Regions from separate parts of the Hymenobacter canadensis genome, predicted to be linked through region 2. Evidence: riboswitches for the same ligand, from Rfam matches in the RefSeq annotation. Region 2 holds a riboswitch; each other region holds the start of a gene.
What was found. Region 2 has a riboswitch for S-adenosylmethionine ahead of O3303_RS08110 (phosphoadenylyl-sulfate reductase). Riboswitches for the same ligand answer to the same signal wherever they lie in the genome.
Positions count from the first base shown of each region.

Region 1 (4,207 bases), 1.1 Mb from region 2:
GGGCCGGCGGCTTCCTGCTGGGTCTCGCCGATTTTCCGCTGCTGCTGGGCATCAAGCTGAAACTGCTCTTTGATATTGCCGCCCTCTACGGCCACGATGTACGCAGCTTCCCGGAGCGGCTCTACCTGCTGCACATCTTCCAACTGGCCTTCAGCAGCCAGCACACCCGCCGCGAAACCTACCGCCAGCTAGCAGCCTGGCCCGAAACGCAGCAAACCGTTACGGCCGAAACCTTCGACTGGCGCACTTTCCAACAGGAGTACCGCGACTACATCGACCTGGCCAAGCTGGCCCAGCTGGTACCGGTGATTGGGGCGGCCGTGGGCGCCGTGGCCAACTACCGCCTGCTGGCCCAGCTCGGCGAAACGGCCATCATGTGCTACCGCCTGCGCTGGTTTGCCGAGAAGGGCCGGATTGCTGGAGAAGCGGATCCTGCACAGTAAATGTCATTCCGAGCAAAGCGAGGAATCTGAGTAAGCACATGCAACGTCAGCACCCATATTCCTCGCTCCGCTCGGAATGACACAAAAAAACAGCCCTGACGGAAACGTCAGGGCTGTTTTTTTGTAAACTGAAAAGCTTAGCCTTTGGCTTGCTTGCTGCCCTGGTGGGCTTTGCGCTTGGCCATGCGGTCCGACTGCAGTTGGCTGTACTTGGCGTACTGGTCAGCGCTCAGGATTTGCTTGAGTTGGGCATCGTACTGGGCTTTTTTGCCCTTCATGGCCTCATGCTGCTGGCGCTTTGTAGCGGGCGTGGTGCCGGCCTGGGCTTTGTAGGCCTGCATTTCCTGGGCGCGGCTCAGGTGTAGCTGGCGAACCTGCTCAGTCTGGGCGGCGGAGAGGCCGAGCTGCTTGGTGAGAGCCTGAGCGGCGTGGGCGGCGCGCTGCTCAGGCGTTTTGGCGGCCTTGTCGCCTTTCTCGCCCTTCATGCGGTGCTGGCCGTGGGCGGCTTTGGTGGGTAGCGTCTGGGCCGAAACGGCGGCGGCGGAGAACGAGAAAGCGGCGAGGATTACGAGGAACTTCTTCATGGCTATGGTTGGAAAAATTATGGCGGGTGAAAGAAGCCCGCTGCCGTCCGGACTGGCGTTTAGGCTTCTGCAGGGTCATTTGCAACTCCGATGCCAGTTTTCAGTGCCAAGCCCGAAAAAGCGCCTCTTGAAAAATTTAAATTTTCCGGTTAAACCTTCGTTTGCTGGCTCAGTCGCGGGTTTTTATCGGGGCTTATGCTCTGAAAAAGACTGGTTTCAGCACTGGCAGGCAAGGGCCGCTGCCCCGGCTTTGGGTTGGCAGGGGCAGGCTGCTGGAGTGGAAGAAACAATCGCCGGCCGCAACAAAACGTGGCGGTTCGGGCTTTGTACAGTCCGGGTTGCGGGGGCAGCAATCCGGTTTTACCTTTGCCCCATCAATTCTTTCTAGCCCGAAGGATTGTTTTTATACAGAGGCGCTGAGAGACAGGCTCGATGAAGCGTCGGCAACCACCCGGAACCCTCCGGAACGGTGCCAATTCCTGACCATATAAAAACAAGTTGCCGTGGACGCTTCCAACAACCTCCTGCATTCAACCTCCGCTTTTTTGGCTCCGGCTGCCGCGTTGCGGCTGGCGGGCCGGGGCTGTTGTTGCTGTTGTTGTCGGGCGTAGCTAGCCCTTTCTCTGTTTTCGCGGGTACGCACCCGCCGACGTCGCACGTCGGTCGGCTGCTGCGCTAAGCGGCTTCGCGCCCGCACCTCCTCTTTTTCTCGGATTGTCACCCGATGGCCGGGCCGGGCACAGGCTTTGCGCTCCGGTTGGCGGCCTGCGGTGGCTGCTGATTCGCTCGTTGCGCGGTTTGCGGGCGGCGTAATCGGCTAGGCCGGACTTCCGTTCCTGCTTTGTTTTCTCCCGGGAGCCGGTGGCGTTGCGCTGCTGCCGGCGCCGTTTCGTTTTTCATTTTCCGTCTTTTTGCTTCTGACTATGTCATCCCTCCAAAAGCCCATTGGTATCTATTTCGAGCACCCCGAGTGGTTTAAGCCGCTGTTTGCGGAGCTGGACCGCCGCGGCCTGCCCTACGAGAAAATCGACGCCGCCCATCACCTGTTCAACCCCTCGGAAAAGGAGAGCCGCTACAGTCTGGTGGTGAACCGCATGAGCTCGTCGGCGTACCTGCGCGGGCACGGGCAGGGCATCTTCCACACGGCCGGCTTTGCCACGCATTTGGAGCGTATCGGCACGCGCATCATCAACGGCTCGGCGGCCACGGCCATCGAAACGAACAAGGCTCGTCAACTGTCCCTGTTCGAGTTGCTGGGGCTGAAATACCCGGCCTCGCGGGTCATCAACCACGCCTCCCGGGCTGTGGACGCAGCGCGCGAGCTGCGCTTTCCGGTGGTGGTGAAGGTGAACATCGGGGGCAGCGGCGCTGGTATCATCCGCTTCGATACGCCCGAGGGCCTGCAGGCCGCCGTCGACAACAACCAGATCGATCTGGGTATCGACCAGACGGCGCTGGTGCAGGAGTACGTGACGCCCCGCGGCGGCCACATTCACCGCGTGGAAATGCTCAATGGTAAGTTTCTCTACGCCATGAAGGTGTATACCACCGGCGAGAGCTTCAACCTTTGCCCGGCCGAAATCTGCCAGATTCCGGAAGAGCAGTCGGCCGAGTTCTGCCTGACCGAAGCCCCGAAAAAGGGCATCCAGGTGGAAGCCTTCACGCCGCCCGCCGAAGTAATCGAAGCCGTGGAGCGCATTGTGGAGGCCGCCAAAATCGACGTGGGCGGCATCGAGTACCTCATCGACGACCGCACTGGCGACGTGCTGTTCTACGACATCAACGCCCTGTCCAACTTCGTGGCCGACGCCGTGAACGTGGTCGGCTTCGACCCCTACGCCCGCTTCGTGGACTACCTGGAGTCGCAGCTGCCGGTGGCGGCGGTGGCTCAGGAGGAAGTAGCCACGGCGTAGGCCGACGATTCATTCAAGCAAACAATCAGAACGTCATGCTGAGCGAAGGCGCAGCCGCAGTCGAAGCATCTCTACCGCTTCGTTGCAGTAGCAATCTAACGAAGCGGTAGAGATGCTTCGGCAAGCTCAGCATGACGTTCTATCAATCTCAACTCAACGAACCATGAAATTTGGCTATTGGATGCCCATATTCGGGGGCTGGCTGCGCAACGTCGAGGACGAGCAGATGCCCACCGACTGGAGCTACGTAAAGCAGCTGGCCCAGCGCAGCGAGGCCCTGGGCTACGACCTGACGCTGATTGCGGAGCTCTACCTGAACGACATCAAAGGCACCGAGGCGCCCTCGCTGGAGGCCTGGAGCACGGCCGCCGCGCTGGCCGCCGTGACCGAGCAGTTGGAAATTATGGTGGCCGTGCGCCCCACCTTCCACAACCCCGCGCTGCTGGCTAAGCAGGCCGCCAACATCGATTTGATTGCGCCCGGGCGGTTGTCGCTGAACGTGGTGTCGTCGTGGTGGAAGGACGAGGCCACCAAGTACGGCCTGCACTTCGAGCAGCACGACGACCGGTACGCCCGCACCCGCGAGTGGCTGGACGTGGTGACCAACGTGTGGAAGCAGGACCATTTCAGCTACGACGGCAAGTACTACCAAGTGGCCGACAACGTGCTGCAACCCAAGCCCGCCAAAGCCCCGTTCCTGTACGCCGGCGGCGAATCGGAAGCGGCCAAGGACCTGATTTCGACGCAGTGCGACGGCTACGTGATGCACGGCGACTCGCCAGAGCTGATTGGGGCCCGCATTGCCGATATGCGCCGCCGCCGCGAGCAGAAAGGGTTGCCGCCGATGAAATTCGGCGTGGCCGGCTACACCATTGTGCGCGACTCGGAGCAGGACGTGAAAAAGGAGCTGGACCGCATCACCAACGTGAAGGCCTCGGCCTCGGGCTACGGCAACTACCAGCAGTGGCTGGCCGGCACCCAGCTGGAGCAGCAGGTGTCGTTGCAAGACTACTCGGTGTCCAACCGTGGCCTGCGCACCGGCCTGACCGGCACGCCCGCCCAGCTGCAAGACCGGATTGGCGCTTTCGAGGCTGTAGGCGTTGATTTTTTCCTGTTGCAGGCCAGCCCGCAGCTGGAAGAAATGGAGCGTTTCTCCGAATCTGTTATCCAGGTAGTGGCGTAACTTGGTTGCCTGAAATTCGCCTGTCATCCTGAGCTTGCGAAGGATCTTATCACGTCGAAACGAGTCGTCAAAGGATAACTCGAA
Region 1 covers NZ_CP114767.1:816,476-820,682, forward strand. The annotation lists gene O3303_RS03500 (EcsC family protein) at 1-443, shown strand, start outside; gene O3303_RS03505 (DUF4890 domain-containing protein) at 581-1,027, opposite strand; SAM riboswitch class I at 1,428-1,521, shown strand; gene O3303_RS03510 (ATP-grasp domain-containing protein) at 1,951-2,940, shown strand; gene O3303_RS03515 (LLM class flavin-dependent oxidoreductase) at 3,104-4,123, shown strand.
Region 1: linked by a shared signal. The riboswitch ahead of O3303_RS03510 (ATP-grasp domain-containing protein) and the one ahead of O3303_RS08110 (phosphoadenylyl-sulfate reductase) in region 2 are both predicted to bind S-adenosylmethionine.

Region 2 (4,207 bases):
GGCGGGGCTTGTAGGCGTCGTTGCCCCAGCTCCAGGTGTTGCGAAACCAGAGCTGCGGCAGCACGTGCACGGGCGCTTCGTGGGGGCCTCGGTTGTGCACTGTAATCTGCATGAGCAGGTCGGCGGGGCCGGCCTTGGCGTAGTCGAGAAAGACGTCGAAATACCGGTCCTCGCGGAAAATGCAGGTATCGGTCAGCTCAAATTCGGGCTTCTGGCGGTTGCGGCGGGCGTTTTCGCTCACCAGCCAGTCGTACGGAAACGCGTGCTGCGGATACTTGTAGAGCATCCGCATGTAGGAGTGGGTGGGCGTGTTGTCGAGGTAGTAATACAGCTCTTTCACGTCCTCGCCGTGGTTGCCTTCGGGGCTGCTGAGGCCAAACAGGCGTTCCTTCAGGATGGCATCCTGCCCGTTCCAGAGGCCCAAACCCAGGCACAGCAGCTGCTGGTCGTCGCAGACGCCGCCGAGGGCATCCTCGCCCCAGCGGTAGGCCAGGCTGCGGGCCATGTCGTGGGTGGTGTAGTTCCAGGGCTGGGCGTCGTCTGAGTAGTCTTCGCGCACGGTGCCCCACTGCCGGTCGCTCACGTAGGGCCCGAACTGGTGCCAGCGTTGTTGGCCCTCTTTCAGCTCCTTCTGTCGGCGCTTTTCCTCGTTCATTGGATGGAATTTCTGAGTGATAAAGGCACCGTATCGTCGTGCCGCTGGCCCTGGTCTGCGCCGACGAAGTCGGCAAGACCGGTGGCCGGCCCACCGCCCCGGTCTCCGACCGGAGGACGCGCAGCGGCCATGCCGCATGGCGCCGCCCGAGTTCTACGCCAGTCTGGAGACTGGCCCGATTCGGAGGCCACCGGTCTTGCCGACTTCGTCGGCGCAGACCGGGGCTAGTGCGGCCAGCCGCCAGCCGCCGACCGTCTGCTCAGCCGTTGTCGGCGAAGCCGGGGTAGAGCGTCATGCCGCCATCGGCGAAGAGCGTGATACCGGTCACGTAGTCCGACTCGTCGGAGGCCAGCCACACGGCCACGTGGCCGATGTCGGCTGGCTCGCCGACGCGGCCGTAGGGAATGAGCGTGAGCAGGTTTTTCTCCTCCTGCGGCGTGTCGCGGGCCGAGTGGTTGATGGGCGTGGCAATGGCGCCAGGGCCGATGCTGTTCACCCGGATGCGGTGCGGGGCCAGCTCCTGGGCCATGGTCTTCATCAGCTGCATGACGCCGCCCTTGCTAGTGGCGTAGTTGACGTGGCCGGCCCAGGGAATGAGTTCGTGCACCGAGCTCATGCAAATGATTTTGCCGGTGGCTTTGGAAATTTCCGGCTGCGGACCGCGCCGCACAAACTCGCGGGCGGCCTCGCGGGCGCACAGAAACTGCCCGGTCAGGTTCACGCCAATGACTTTCTGCCACTGCTCCAGGGTCATGTCCAGCAGCGGGGCATCGTCCTGGATACCGGAGTTGTTGACGAGGATGTGGAGCGTGCCGGCCTGCTCGCGGATCTGGTCGAACATGCGCAGCACGTCCTCTTCCCGGCTCACATCGGCCTGCACGGCCGTGGCCTGGCCGCCGGCCTGCTCTATTTCGCGCACCACTTCGGCCGCATCATTGGCACTGCGCGAGTAGTTGACGAACACCCGGGCGCCCTCGGCGGCCAGAGATTTAGCCACCCCGGCCCCGATGCCGGAGCTACCGCCCGTGACGAGGGCTACCTGGTTTTGGAGGCGCTTGGAAGAAGAAGGTGCAGGCATAGTTGGCAGGCAAGGTGTACCCTGTAAGACTAGAATGCGCGGCCGTAGGTTACATGAAGTTTCCGCTACCACCGCTGAAAAGCAGTTTTCTGAGGTCAGTTTTCGCCCAAAAGCCGCCAGCATTTCTCTCCCTGAACGGGGCCTGCCGGGGCTGTTTCGGCGACGCCGTTCGAGAGGCTGTGGCCAGCTCAGCCGCTGTGGCAAACTGCCCGGCCAGACGTAGGGCATGGCAGCAGATTCTGCGCTTTGCAAGGCTGCCTGCGCGTCATTTTTTCAGGCATTTGCCGCACATCCTGCATCACTCTTCACAGTCCGAACACCTTTATTATTTCCTGTTCAAAATACTGAAAACAAACGCATTAACTCATAATACAAAATCTCAGCACCGCACTGTAAAAGCCCTCATCACAAAATATAATTTGGAAGTGTAAAATTTCAACTTCTACCTTTGTGCCACCAATTCTTTACCCCCCGAAAGGATTGTTTTTATACAGAGGCGTGGAGAGACAGGCTCGACGAAACGCCGGCAACCAGCGGACCTTCCGAAACGGTGCCAAGTCCTGACCATATAAAAACAACAAGCCGTGAAATCCTTGTTCAACACCGCCACCGTTTCCGCTACCTTCTGTGCCGTACAGCATGGATGTTGTGGTATGCGAGGCATGGGCTGTTGTCAGGGCTAGGCACGCTCCCGTTTTCCTGGTTTGTGCGCCGCCTGCCGCTGAGCTGACTTGCGCGTTTTCGCCGTTGGCCAGGGGAACCGCACGCCCTTTTCTGTTGCGCCGAAAACCGCGCTGCGCCGCTGCGTAGGCCGTTTTCGCCGAAACCATCTTCCGGCCGGAATGCCCTTGCCCCAGGCGGGCCCCTTCCTCCTCACCCTTCCTGCTCATGTCCGTAGCTGATGCTGCGCCGGCCGCCCACGCCTTGCTGGACCGCCTGCGCCCTCACCTGGTGGCCGCCTACGCCCTGGAGCGGCTGCGTCTGGTGGCCGACACCTTCCCCGGTCAGGCCGTTTTTTCCACCTCTTTCGGGCTGGAAGACCAGATTATCAGCCACCTGATTTTCACCCACGACCTGCCCATTGCGGTGTTCACCCTCGATACCGGTCGCAACTTCCAGGAAACCTATTCCACCTGGAACAAGACGCTGATCCGGTACCAGAAGCCCATTGCGGTGTACGCCCCGCAGCGCGAGGACCTGGAAAACCTGCTTCTGCAGAAAGGCCCGAACTCGTTCTACGAGAGCGTGGACAACCGCAAGGAGTGCTGCCACATCCGCAAGGTGGAGCCCCTCAGCCGGGCCCTGGCCGGCCGCGGGGCCTGGGTCACCGGCATCCGGGCCGAACAATCCCAGAACCGGCAGACCATGGACCCGCTGGAGTGGGACGCGGCGCACAACCTCGTCAAGATCCACCCGCTCTTCGACTGGACCTGGGAGCAGGCGCTGGCCTTCGTGCAGCGGGAGGGCATTCCGGTGAACCCGCTGCATCAGCAGGGTTTCGTGAGCATCGGCTGCGCCCCCTGCACCCGCGCCATCAAGCCCGGCGAGGATTTCCGGGCCGGCCGCTGGTGGTGGGAGGACCTCGCGGCCAAGGAGTGCGGCCTGCACGCCACCACTCATCACGACGGCCCCGACCCGGTGGTGGAGCCGGTACCAAACCACATGTCATCCTGAGCGGAGCGAAGGACCTTACCCCGCCAGAACAGCTCTGCGCCCTCTGCGTCCTTTCCGAGCTAAAAACAGCTGAACGACCATCGTGCAAACGTAATAAGGTCCTTCGCAAGCTCAGGATGACATTCAAAACCTAAAATCCAGAAGTATATGAGTACCACTTTCGATTACCTCGACCGGCTGGAAGCCGAAGCCATCCACATCCTGCGGGAGGTGGCGGGGCAGTTTGAGCGGCCGGCCCTGCTGTTTTCGGGCGGTAAGGATTCCATTGTGCTGACGCGCCTGGCCGAAAAGGCCTTCCGCCCCGGCCGCTTCCCCTTTCCGCTGGTGCACGTGGATACCGGCCACAACTTCCCCGAAGTGCTGCAGTACCGCGACCTGCTGGCCGCCCAGCTGGGCGAAAAGCTGGTGGTGCGCAAAGTGGAGGACACCATTCAGCGCCAGCGCCTGCGCGAGCCGGGCGGCAAGTTCCCCAGCCGCAACCCGCTGCAGACCTATACGCTGCTGGAGGTGATTGAGGAGTTCGAGTTCGACGCCTGCATCGGCGGGGCGCGGCGCGACGAGGAGAAGGCCCGGGCCAAGGAGCGCATCTTCTCGGTGCGCGACGAGTTTGGCCAGTGGGACCCCAAGCGCCAGCGCCCCGAGCTCTGGAATATCTACAACGGCCGCATCCAGAAGGGCGAAAACGTGCGCGTGTTCCCCATTTCCAACTGGACGGAGCTGGACGTGTGGCGCTATATCCAGCGCGAAAACATTCCGCTGCCCGACATCTACTTCGGCCACGAGCGCACCTGCGTGGTGCT
Region 2 covers NZ_CP114767.1:1,879,292-1,883,498, forward strand. The annotation lists gene O3303_RS08095 (MGH1-like glycoside hydrolase domain-containing protein) at 1-655, opposite strand, end outside; gene O3303_RS08100 (SDR family oxidoreductase) at 915-1,733, opposite strand; gene O3303_RS08105 (hypothetical protein) at 1,787-2,164, shown strand; SAM riboswitch class I at 2,217-2,308, shown strand; gene O3303_RS08110 (phosphoadenylyl-sulfate reductase) at 2,622-3,407, shown strand; gene cysD (sulfate adenylyltransferase subunit CysD) at 3,555-4,207, shown strand, end outside.

Region 3 (4,207 bases), 1.5 Mb from region 2:
CTGCTTCTGGGCTTCGTCGAGAATCCGCTCCAGCGGCACCATCACGCCCAAATCCACGATGTCGAAGTTGTTGCAGGCCAGCACCACGCCCACGATGTTCTTGCCGATGTCGTGCACGTCGCCTTTCACCGTGGCCAGCAGAATTTTACCGGCCGTCTGCCGGTCGCCGCTCTGCTTGTCGGCCAGCAGATAGGGCTCCAGGTAGGCCACGGCTTTCTTCATCACCCGGGCCGATTTCACCACCTGGGGCAGGAACATTTTGCCGGCCCCAAACAGGTCGCCTACTACGTTCATGCCGGCCATCAAGGGGCCTTCAATTACTTCGAGCGGGCGGCCGACCAGCTGCCGCACTTCCTCGGTGTCCTGGTCGATAAACTCGGTGATGCCGCGAACCAGCGCGTGCTGCAGGCGTTCCTTCACGGGCAGGCTGCGCCAGGCGTCGGCCACTACTTCCACCTTGTCTTTCTGCTTCACCGTTTCGGCAAAGTCCACGAGGCGCTCGGTGGAATCAGGGCGGCGGTTGAGCAGCACGTCTTCTACCAGCTCCAGCAAATCCTGGGGCACCTCGTCGTACACGGCCAGCTGGCTGGGGTTCACGATGCCCATGTCCAGGCCGGCGCGGATGGCGTGGTAGAGGAAGGCCGAGTGCATGGCCTCGCGCACCACATCGTTGCCGCGGAAGGAGAAACTGATGTTCGAAACGCCGCCGCTGGTGAGGGCCCCGGGCAGGTTCTGCTTAATCCAGCGGACAGCTTCGATGAAGTCCACGGCGTAGTTGCGGTGCTCGTCGAGGCCGGTGCCCACGGTCAGGATGTTGGGGTCGAAGATGATGTCCTCGGCCGGGAAGCCGACTTCGTTCACCAGAATATCGTAGCTGCGCTGGCAGATTTCGATGCGCTTCTCGTAGCTGTCGGCCTGGCCGTTTTCGTCGAAGGCCATGACTACCACGGCCGCGCCGTACTGGCGCACGGTGCGGGCCCGCTGCCGGAACACGTCCTCGCCTTCCTTCAGGGAAATGGAGTTGACGATGCTCTTGCCCTGCACGCACTTGAGGCCGGCTTCCAGCACGCTCCATTTCGAGGAGTCAATCATGACGGGCACCCGCGAAATATCGGGCTCCGAGGCAATCAGGTTCAGGAAGGTCGTCATGGCCTGCTCCGAGTCGAGCATGCCTTCGTCCATATTCACGTCAATCACCTGGGCGCCGCCTTCCACCTGGTCGCGGGCCACTTGCAGGGCCGCCTCGTAGTTGCCGGTGCGGATAAGGCGGGCAAAGGCGCGGCTGCCGGTGACGTTGCACCGCTCGCCCACGTTCACGAACAGGCTGTCGGGGTACACGCCGAACGGTTCCAGGCCGCTCAGGCGGGTGGCTTTGGGCACTTCCGGCAAGAGGCGCGGCGCGTACTTTTCGGCCAGCCGAGCCAGCTCGCCAATGTGCTGGGGCGTGGTGCCGCAACAGCCGCCCACCACCGTCACGAGGCCTTCCTTGAGGTAGTTTTCCACCACGCCCGCAAATTCCTGGGCCGACTCATCGTAGCCGCCAAAGGCGTTAGGCAAACCGGCGTTGGGATAAGCCGAAATGTGCACGTCGGCAATGCGGCTCAACTCCTTGATATACACCTTGAGCTGGTCGGCCCCGAGGGCGCAGTTCAGGCCCACGCTCAGCAGCGGCAGGTGGCGGATGGAGTTCCAGAAGGCCTCCACGGTCTGCCCGCTCAGGGTGCGGCCCGAGGCGTCGGTAATCGTGCCCGAAATCATGACCGGCACCACTTTGCCGCCCTCGTCGAAGAACTTCTGCACCGCGTACAAAGCCGCTTTGGCGTTGAGCGTGTCGAAGATGGTTTCGATCAGCAGCGCGTCGGAGCCACCGTCCACGAGGCCGCGCACCTGCTCGAGGTAAGCGGTGGCCAGCTCATCGAAGGTCACGGCCCGGAAACCGGGGCGGTTCACGTCGGGCGAGAGGCTGGCGGTGCGGTTGGTAGGGCCGACGGCCCCCGCCACGAAGCGCGGCTTGTCGGGCGTCAGGGCCGTAAAGGCATCCGCCGACTCCCGCGCCAGCCGCGCCGACTCGTAGTTCAGCTCATATACCACGTGCTCCAGCGCGTAGTCGGCCTGGGCGATGGTGGTACCGCTGAACGTGTTGGTTTCCACCATGTCGGCCCCGGCGGCGAAGTACTCGTCGTGAATGCCGCGGATGATATCGGGCCGGGTGAGGCTGAGCAAATCGTTGTTGCCGCGCAGCGGGTGCGAGTGGTCGGCAAAGCGTGTGCCCCGGAAATCCTCCTCCGTGAGCGGGTGGCGCTGGATCATGGTGCCCATGGCGCCGTCAAGAATCAGCACGCGCTGACGCAGGATGTCGTGAAGGGGGGACGTAGTGGCGGGGGTGGTGAGGGCGGTCGGCATATCGGCTCTTCTAGAGAAAATCAGCAGCAAAAAGTGCCTATCCAGAAAGAGCCGGGCGCGAAGGCCGGTTCCGTACTTATCTTCTTCCAACGCCCGTAAAGGCCTTGAAAAGGGAGTTAGCACCTTGTTTTATTTCAGGTTGCTAAGACGTCATCGGGCCCAATCCCTCGGTCTTTCTGGATAAGTAACACAGCGAAGATACAACCGGAATTTCCGAAATTCAATTCCCGGATTTCGGTGGTTGGCGGCGGTAGCTTCTTGCAGCTAACCGCAAACCAGGGTGGACTGTTGGCCGCCAAGGCTATATCAAGCCACTGTTTTCCGGCGTTGGCTTGCTGTTATTTATTTCTCCCCTACTCCTCTGGCTTATGCGTCCCCGACTCTGGCTGCTCTTGTTGTTGCTGACTACCAGCCAGCTGGGCTGGGGCCAGGCCATGCCCGCCACCGCCGGCACCGGCTTGCAGGGTGCCTACTACAATGGCCGCAACTTCGGGCACCTCGCCTTCACCCGCCTCGACCCTACCATCGACTTCAACTGGACGCTGGAGCGCAACCGCGCCGGGCAGGTGACCGGGCATTTTGTGCCGCCGGGCGAAGGGTTGGCCGGCGAGGACTTTTCGGTGCGCTGGACGGGCCACCTCTACGCGCCAGTTTCGGGGCTGTACACGTTTCAGGTTCCTACCGACGATGGCATGCGGGTGTGGGTGGGCGGCAAGCGCATCATCAGCTCTTGGCGCAACCAGCCCGTGACACTGGTGACGGCGCAGCTGCAGCTGGAAGGCGGCCGCTATTACCCGCTGCGCGTGGAGTACTACCAGGTGGGGTTCGACACGCGCGCTTTGCTGGCTTGGCAACTGCCTAACTCCACTATTGAGCCCGATGCCATTCCGGCCCGCTACCTCTACTCCGCTTTGCCGGCCTCAGCCAAGCCAGTGCCGGTGGCCGCCACGCCGCAGCCTGCGCCACCCGCCCGCCCGCAAACGGCTGGCCTGCCACCGGGCGTGACTATCACGCCCGTCAAATCGGCTCTGGTGATTGGGCGGCGGCCGACTTCTGCCGTTGCACCGCGCCCCACCCGGCCCGCGCCACGCCCCCGGCCCACACCGGTCCCAGTTCCGCAGCCACGGCCCGCACTGCCCGACACGGTGCTGCCCGACCTGGCCAGCCTGAACCGAGGGACGGCCGTGGCGTTGCCCAACCTGTATTTCACCCAAAGCACGGCCGCGCTGCTGCCCACTTCCCGACCCACGCTCAACGCCCTGGCCCGCCGCCTGCGCGAGCAGCCCGCCCTGCGCCTGGAAATAGCCGGCCACACCGACAACGTGGGCGACGCCCAGCTGAATTTGCGCCTCTCCGAGCAGCGGGCCCGCGTGGTGCGGCAGTACCTAGTGCAGCAGGGCATCGACTCGGTGCGGCTGGCGGCCCGCGGCTACGGTGGCACCCGCCCGCTGGCCGATAACCGCGACCCACAGCAACGCCCCCGCAACCGCCGCGTAGAAGTGGTGGTGCAGTAGAAGAACCTGACCTAACAATTTGATAACCTGACTACAATCCTTCTGTGTATAAGGAATAGGGAACGTAGGGCGGAGTTTTTTGCTTGGGCCTTCTGAAGGGCGTAACATGGCTACCCGAAAGCCGTATCTTGCGCCTCGCCGTCTGTCATTTATCTGATTTCTAGCTGCCGATTGCCCTTGTTGTTTTCTTACCGTTTCGGCGTCCTGTTTTTACTGCTGCTACTGGCCGGAGTGGGCCCGGCGCAGGCCCAACAGCTCCTGCTGACCGGGCGCATCACGGAGGCGGCCAC
Region 3 covers NZ_CP114767.1:3,352,183-3,356,389, forward strand. The annotation lists gene metH (methionine synthase) at 1-2,403, opposite strand, end outside; SAM riboswitch class I at 2,477-2,590, opposite strand; gene O3303_RS14365 (PA14 domain-containing protein) at 2,772-3,917, shown strand; gene O3303_RS14370 (DUF5686 and carboxypeptidase-like regulatory domain-containing protein) at 4,095-4,207, shown strand, end outside.
Region 3: linked by a shared signal. The riboswitch ahead of metH (methionine synthase) and the one ahead of O3303_RS08110 (phosphoadenylyl-sulfate reductase) in region 2 are both predicted to bind S-adenosylmethionine.